DNA from 2 places in the Aeribacillus sp. FSL k6-2211 genome. Region 1 is predicted to be linked to the other one. Evidence: riboswitches for the same ligand, from Rfam matches in the RefSeq annotation. Region 1 holds a riboswitch; the other holds the start of a gene.

What was found. Region 1 has a riboswitch for preQ1 ahead of queC (7-cyano-7-deazaguanine synthase QueC). Riboswitches for the same ligand answer to the same signal wherever they lie in the genome.
Positions count from the first base shown of each region.
Region 2: it holds a riboswitch for preQ1, as region 1 does, so the genes downstream of both, NSU19_RS10910 (QueT transporter family protein) here and queC (7-cyano-7-deazaguanine synthase QueC) in region 1, are expected to answer to the same signal.

Region 1 is NZ_CP150190.1:1,522,513-1,526,705, reverse strand. Features, by position in the region: gene queE (7-carboxy-7-deazaguanine synthase QueE) at 1-477, opposite strand, end outside; gene queD (6-carboxytetrahydropterin synthase QueD) at 477-914, opposite strand; gene queC (7-cyano-7-deazaguanine synthase QueC) at 914-1,573, opposite strand; PreQ1 riboswitch class I at 1,759-1,802, opposite strand; gene NSU19_RS07445 (metallophosphoesterase family protein) at 2,178-2,915, opposite strand; gene NSU19_RS07440 (hypothetical protein) at 2,948-3,982, opposite strand.
Region 2 is NZ_CP150190.1:2,279,110-2,283,302, reverse strand. Features, by position in the region: gene trpD (anthranilate phosphoribosyltransferase) at 1-470, opposite strand, end outside; T-box leader at 570-792, opposite strand; gene NSU19_RS10910 (QueT transporter family protein) at 1,103-1,591, opposite strand; PreQ1 riboswitch class I at 1,601-1,645, opposite strand; gene NSU19_RS10905 (IS1380-like element ISGsp2 family transposase) at 1,848-3,221, shown strand; gene NSU19_RS10900 (pitrilysin family protein) at 3,800-4,193, shown strand, end outside.

The DNA of each region.
Region 1 (4,193 bases):
TAGACTAACATTGTCTTTCCGTCCGCCATCGATCAGCCGCTTCATAATGTCATCAAGCACAGTAAAGTTCGTTTTCATCCCTGAACTAGGAGGCTTGGGAGAAAGAGTTAAATCATCGATTAGTAAAAACCAATCTTGATAACGGCTTCCCTGTGTCTCCAGTGCAGTGCGAAATCCTTGCTCCCTTAAAAGGATAATCAATTCATCCAATCCTCTAATCAATGCCGGATTTCCGCCCGAAATGGTGACGTGATTGAAGCGATCGCCGCCAAGCTCAATAAGATCGTCCAAAATTTCCGCTGCTGTCATTTGTTTAATTTCATCTTTTGCTGAACCGTTCCACGTAAAAGCTGAATCACACCAGCTGCATGAATAGTCGCAACCGGCCGTTCGGACAAACATTGTTTTTTGTCCGATCACCATTCCTTCCCCTTGAATGGTCGGTCCAAAAATCTCGATGACCGGTATTTTTTTCATTATTTCATCTCCCTTTTCGGACGGTACACAACATAGCTTGTCGGCGTTTCTCTGACAAACACCTGCAAGCATTTCGGTTTATTCGGGAGTACATTTAAATGATCCTGGACAATTTCCCAAATTTTCCGCGCAACCACTTCTGTCGTTGGAAAGTCTTCGCTGTTTTGACCATTGAATACATCCGTATGGTCATTGAGCAGCGTATGGTCAAATCGATCATGAACCCATTTTTTTAAATGCTGAAAATTCACAAGGAATCCTGAATCATCAAGCTGATCACCGCAAATAGTGAGATTGACGAAATACGTGTGGCCATGTACACGGGCGCATTTCCCCGCTTTTTCATGCGGGATGTAGTGTGCAGCAGATATTTGCATATCTTTATTCAGCTCATAACTATAACTATGAAAAACTTGCGGATAAAATTGATGAAGCATCACGTATTAGCTCCTTTTTCAGCCAAATATTGTTCCAATCCCCTTTTTCTCAATAAGCAAGCAGGGCATTCGCCGCATCCGTCGCCAATAATGCCGTTATAGCACGTCAACGTTTTTTCGCGAATGATATCGAACACCCCTAACTCATCGGCAAACTTCCACGTTTCCGCTTTATTGATCCACATAAGCGGCGTGTGAATCACAAAATCCTCTTCCATCGCTAAATTAATCGTTACATTGCAGGATTTTACGAACACGTCCCGGCAGTCAGGATAGCCGCTGAAATCCGTTTCACATACACCTGTCACAATATGTTTCGCTCCCAGTTGTTTCGCCAAAATGGCGGCAAATGTCAAAAAAACTAAATTCCTCCCCGGAACAAAAGTGTTGGGAAGCTCTCCTTCCTTTTGTTCAATTTCCATATTTGAACGCGTTAATGCATTCGGCGCCATTTGATTTAATAAGGACATGTCCAGCACATAATGAGGTATGCCGGCTTCGTTCGCAATGTTTTTCGCTGCTTCAATTTCCTGTGCATGCCGCTGATTATAATGAAACGTGACAGCGGTCACCTCATCAAATTGTTTCTTCGCCCAAAACAAACAAGTTGTACTGTCTTGTCCTCCGCTAAACACAACGACCGCTTTCTTATTATCCATTTGAAAACGCTCCTTTCTGAAAAAAGAAAGCCATTCACACTGCCTAGCTTAAACAGAAACTGATGCTTCTTTTTCTGCTACAGAGGCGGAAGCAAGCTGTTCAGAAGCCTTTCGAAATCATCATAAATCTATTCAACTTCTAAACCTTTCGCAAACATTGAAAAAACTATATCCCAAGGATATAGTTTTCCTTAGTTTTTTATAGAGGGTGTGCTAGAACCTCTCCCGTTCTTTCGAAACAGATTTTTATTCAAGTTGTATCTTATTATATCATACAGAATTGGTTATGCAAACGGCATGCTCCGACTGGAGTCACTCAAGACTTTGTGGGCAACTTTTTTAATCGCTATTTTTTGATAGCGAAATCACTTTTTTCAGGGTACCCTCTTGGTAAAAAAATCTCCTTTTTCAAAAAACAGAATTGAGCCGAGCGTTTGTGGGCAATTTTTTATCCTCTAAATGTAGTCCATGATCATTCTACCAGGAGCAGCCGCACTTTCTTATATTACTGCCACACTTTCCCTTTCATTTAATGAGCAATCAGAGTTCTCATTAAATGAAGGCGCTAATTTTTACCTACAATAATTTTACTTATACCTCCGCATCATGCCTTTTCCAAGCCTCTGTAGCGTGAGGTCGTTAATTCCTGAATATACTCTTTTAGTTCCGGCATTTCTTTTTTTCTAGCTAATTGAATGGCAAGGTCAATATCATATGGAACACGTATGTGCTGAATCGAAAAAGGAGCCCTTTTCTCCGAGTTGAACGTGCCTTCCAAAATGCAGTAGGATGCTTCGGGCAGGTCCAGCGGATTACCGACACTGCCTGCATTAAAAAGCGTTTTACCGGATAAATGCTGTATAAAGGCATTATGAACATCACCGTATCCGACAACATCCGGCTCCTTCGTTCCCAAACCGGTTTCAACGCTGTTTTCAAACATGGACAATCTTTTTTCAATCGAATCCCAAGGCTGTACTCTTATCCAGACGCTGAAAGGGGATGCATGAAAAAGCCGCAGCCGGCGGCCGCTCATATAAAAATCAATGGAAAACGGGAGGCTACGCAAATATTCTATGTCTTCTTGCGACAACTGATTTTGATGCCAGCGAACGACATCGTTTACATCTTCCCTTGTAATCAGCTCGTCCCAGTTTCCTTTTAAAACAAAATCGCAGGAGCTGCGGACGATATCGATCGCTTCTTTTGATTCAGGTCCTTTTCCGACAAGATCTCCTAAACAAAAAATTCGATCTACATTTCGCAAGCTTATATCTTTCAATACAGACGACAACGCCGGAATATTCCCATGTATATCAGAAATGACCGCGATTTTATCCAAATAAACTCCTCCTTCATTTCCCTACTATTTTATCATGATTTGTTATCGTCTGGAATTTTTTTGAACATTAATAATATGAAAAAGGCAATGCTCATATACCCGAACAGCGGATAAAGCGTGGAAATGAGCTTTCCGTATCCTATCAGGCTGACTAAATAACATAATAATAGGATGAAAATGACACCAGCGATTTTTGCCAAAGGCTTTTCCGATGATAATTGCCGTTCCAAACCATACAGATTGCCGATCAACGATGAAAATATTTCTCCAAAAATAACAAGGATGTATATGTAATAAAAGCCTGAAAACAGCTGCTTGACAATTTCAGCCATTGGGATTTCAAAAAGCCCGGCGTCCGGCAAATGCAGAAGGGAGAAATAGCTGGAAAATAAAATGAAGCTTAATCCGAGACCGCCTACAACTCCGCCCAATTTAATGGCGCTTTCATCCTTTATTGCGTTTGCGAGCGGAACAAGTACAGCCTGAGCAAGAGAGAGATTAAAAGAAACATATAAAAAGCTTGATTTGACTGGTTGAAACACTCCATCCAACGATAAATCGATAAAATCACTCCTTATGATGGCTTCAATGGAGATGATCAGGCTAAACAAAATAAAAAGCGGAACAACCATTAGATTGACGGAAGACAGCCCTTTGACTCCAAACGAAATCACAGCAATGGAAAGCACAATCGTTAAAAAAATTCCAAATTGCTTTGAAAGCGACAGTTGCTCTTCAAAAATCGCCCCCGCCCCCGACAGCATGACCGATGTGATGCCAATCAGCATCATAAACATCAAGCCGTTGACTACATAAGCTGACAACGTCCCAAACAAAAATTGGTTCAACTGCAAATACGAAGATGCATTAATGCGTCTTCCGATCAACATCATTTTCGTTCCCAGCCAAACAAATAAAACGGCAGAACAAATAATTCCAACAATTCCTCCAGCGCCGTATTTTGAAAAAAACTCAACGATCTCTTTTCCCGTTGCAAACCCTGCACCGATGACAGTGCCGATATAGACAGAAGCTATTTGAAGTGCCAATACCCATTTATTGCTCATGTTTCACCCACCTTACTTTATCAACAATATATGGACAAGAAGGGAAAAAAAGACGAAAAAAATTTGTAAAAAAGACTTGAAAGTCAAAAAAGGTCAAAGTATAATAAAGTCAGAAAAGGTCAAACAGTGAATCTAACTATTGAATGATTGAGATTGTCTCTTTGATTCCAAAAGGTCAAAGAAAGTCAAAGAAGTTTCTTCCTTTAGTCAA
Region 2 (4,193 bases), 760 kb from region 1:
TGAACGCTTGGAGCGAATAAAAAGGTAATTCCATGTTGTTTAATTAGATTGACAGATTGATCAATAGATAGACTTGCAGGAATACCTAAAGCGTCTAAAACGTCAGCACTACCAGAGCTACTTGAGATTTTTCGATTACCGTGTTTTGCAACTTTTATACCGCAAGATGAAAGGATAAAAGCGGAAGCGGTACTAATATTGAAGCTTTTTAAACCGTCTCCACCTGTTCCACAATTGTCCATATATACTCCTTCTGGAACGGCAACATTTAAAGAGTTTGCTTTCATGACAGTAGCTAATGCTGCAATTTCTTCTGCTGTTTCACCTTTTTGACTTAATGCAACAAGAAACTGGGCAATTTCATCTTTAGGTGTAGTTTCATTAAAAACAAGTTTTGCTGCTTGTAACATGTCATCGAAAGATAAATATTCATTATTATTTACTCGTGTAATAAACGGTTGAAGTGTCATCATTCATTCCTCCAAATTGTTATAATTTGAAGTTGAGTGGTAAAGCCGAGGATTTGCAGACAAATAAAAAAGTCCCCTACAAGGAATTTCATTTTCCTTGTAGAGGACGGTATTTACCGCGTTGCCACCTCTGTTGAAGTTGTAAAAACTTCCACCTTGGTGTGTCTACTATTGACACTTCCCGATAACGAGGGAATCCGTCAACTAACTTGCGCTAGTCGCTCTCGTAAGGCCCATTCACGATTCTTTCGCACTAGTTTACACCACCCACTAGCTCTCTAAAGCGTACAAAATCGCTACTATTCTTACTCATCAATTTACTCGGCTATTCTCAACTATTCTCATACTAAACTAAACTCTGCTCAGCTCTTCATGGCGAATGCCAATTCCGAACGATTATGTAAATTTCATTCTATAAAAATATTTCTATATTGTCAATGTATTCAGAAAAAATAGATTGATTTCATTTGAAAAGGTTGGGGGGAGGTAAATTACAGAATGAACGATTAAGCAGTTTCTTCATTAGAAAAATCAAGAAGGGAGAAGCACTAGATTTAAAAGGGTTTTATTTTACAAGTAGCTTCTTTAAAAATATAAAAAGAGGTGGGTGCTAACCCTACCTCTCCTGCTTATCATATTAAATCTTTAAATTTAAGACGTTTATTTATAAAGTGCATAATTGGTGCACCTATAATTAAGACGACAAATTCACCAATTGCACACGTTAACCATGCAAACCAAAATGGAATTTCATACATGATGTTTAATTCAATACCGATAATAAACATTGTGAATGTAAATAAAAATGAGTTAATCACTAATCGAAGCCAAATATTTTTCACAAACTTACAAATTAAAATGAAAATTCCAAGAGTTAAAAGTGAATGGCCTACTCCAAAATAAATATCTATCGGCCCTAATGGTGAAAATAAATTAGTGATGAATACTCCAAGCAAAATGCCTAACATATAGCGCGGATTAAAAGCGACTAAATGGTTAAACATTTCAGAAATACGAAATTGTACTTCTTTAAATGCGAACGGTGCAACTAACATCGATACTGCAAAGTAAAGTGCTGCAATAATCGCTGTCGTCGCTAAAAATTTTGTTTTACTATTCATTTTTTCAACAGCTCCTTAGTTTTTTATCGTGGGATGGTTTCGAACCACGGTGTTTATGAAACACAAGATTATATATTAATAAAATAAAAAGTAAAAGTCAATTATTTAAAATTACCAAAAAAAATATAAAAAATCCAAATTTTTAAAACTCTTATAATAACCTGAATCCGTGACAAAACATCTTTACAATGGTCGCAAACCGTTGATACGATAAGGGAAAACGACGTTGACGATTCTTCATCAAGTAGGTGATGTGATGAAAGATTTCCCGATTCGGTTTGTATTGACAGATGAAGCGATTACCCCAAGTGCTGGGCTTGCTCTCGTTGGCTACTTACTCCATCGAACGAAACTGGATAAACGGGTAAACGCACTTCGGCTTCCAACGGTTCGTCGAGAAGTGCACATTTCCCATAGCGATGTCATTCGCTCGATGATTGGCTTGCTTGCCACAGGAAAAACGGATTTCGATCATATCGAAGCGTATCGTCAGGACGATATCTTTTCGGCATCGATGGGGATTCAGCACGTGCCTTCCTCTCCAACCTTGCGACAACGACTCGATCAGCTCGCTTGTCTTCCGATGACCGAAACGATTCTTTGGGAGGAGTCCATACGTCTGTTGATTCAACGACATGCCACTTTGTCCCCTTGTTGGACCAAAGGAAAGACGACATGGCTTCCCCTTGATATAGATGGTTCCCCATTTGACAACTCCGATACGAAAAAAGAAGGAGTCAGTCGAACGTATAAAGGATTTGACGGTTTTACACCGTTGTTTGCGTATGCAGGGAAGGAAGGGTATCTCGTTCATGCCGAGTTGCGTCCAGGGAAACAACATGTGCAAGACAACATGCCCTCGTTTTTAGTCACCGCTATCCGTCGAGCTCGTCAACTGACTTCATCTCGTCTGCTTGTTCGCATGGATGCAGGAAACGATGCAGAAGCGAATGTGCACGTATGCCTAAAGGAAGACGTGGACTTTGTCATCAAGCGAAACTTACGCCGAGAATCGACAGCGCTTTGGTTCCAGATCGCTTCGCAAAAGGGCAAACGTGTCGATGATGGACAAAGCGAAGGAGTACAAACCTATGAGCTATGCCTTCCACAGAAGGCAGCGATCGATGGAAACACGTATACGTACGTTCAAGTCACCCAAGTGACGGAACGGACGATGGAACGCAATGGACAGCTGATGCTCGTTCCTGATTATGAAGTGGAAAGCTATTGGGTGCGGCTCAAAGGATACGAGCATGTTCGAATGAGCGATGTGCTCGCGTTGTATCATGACCATGCGACATGCGAACAGTTTCATAGCGAACTGAAGAGCGACTTAGATTTAGAGCGGCTTCCATCTGGGAAGATGAAAACGAATGCGCTCGTGTTGGTCATGGGAGCCTTCGTTTACAATCTTCTTCGTCTGATTGGACAAGATCTATTAAGCGATCCGAGACATCCGTTGCACCACAAAGTGAAACGCCGCCGCATCAAGACGATTATTCAGACGGTGATCACGATGGCAGGGCGACTCGTCCGTCGATCACGACAGATCTGGATGAAACTGACGCGAAGGAGTGGCTATAGCGAGCCCCTACTGAACGTCTATCAGAAATGGAGAGAGGCAAGATAACGAACGAATGTTCGGGCACTGATGTCCAACGTCACTCCCTGTGCTTTTTTGTCTATTTTTTTGGTTCGTATACCTAAAAAAGAGATTTGTTCCATTTTCGGAAATAGAGATGACATAGGTCATAAGCATAAAAAGGGTTTTATGGATTATCAATCCATCAAAATTACAACAAAATCAAAGTCGATTTCAATTCATCACGGATTCAGGTTTTTAAGTATATGGTATTTTTTTACTTAAAATTGAACAATAAACTGAAACACACAAAAAAGTATTGGGCAACGATCAATAGTATGTTTTCTCCGAGAATCTGCTAAAGACTTTTTAATTCCTGCATGTTATCGTATAGTATACCCATATTTTATACATAAGAAGGATGTCATAAGTCAGCTGATCTGGCTAGAGGCATCCCTGCTTTTTGTTAAATAATTAACAGTAATTTAATTATGTAAACTTTAAATAATATTTCATTTCGTTATGATTTCCTTCAATATCCTATGATTGATATAATTACTAATAACGTGTTTTTTCATGATTGGAAACAATATCATATAGAAAGCTTTCAGCTTAGGAGGGATAGAATGGGTTTTTTACAAGAGCAAGTAAGCGAAATAAACGGGATTCAGCTGCATACCGTTTCATCAAATGCTTTTAAAACAAATTCACTCATTTTAAGGTTAAAGGCGCCGCTATCGGAAAAGGATGTAACCATTCGAGCTTTGCTTCCCCATGTTTTGCAAAGAGGTACAGCATCCTACCCATCCACAACTGAATTAAGGAAATATTTGGATGATTTGTACGGTGCAACACTGCAAGTCGATTTAGCCAAAAAGGGAGAAAACCATATCATTACGTTCCGGATGGAAATCCCGAATGAAAAATTTTTAAAAGATAAGACACCTTTATTGGAAAAAGGGATCGAATTGTTGTCCGAAGTACTTCTTTCGCCTCCTTTTCAAGAAGGGGTGTTCAATG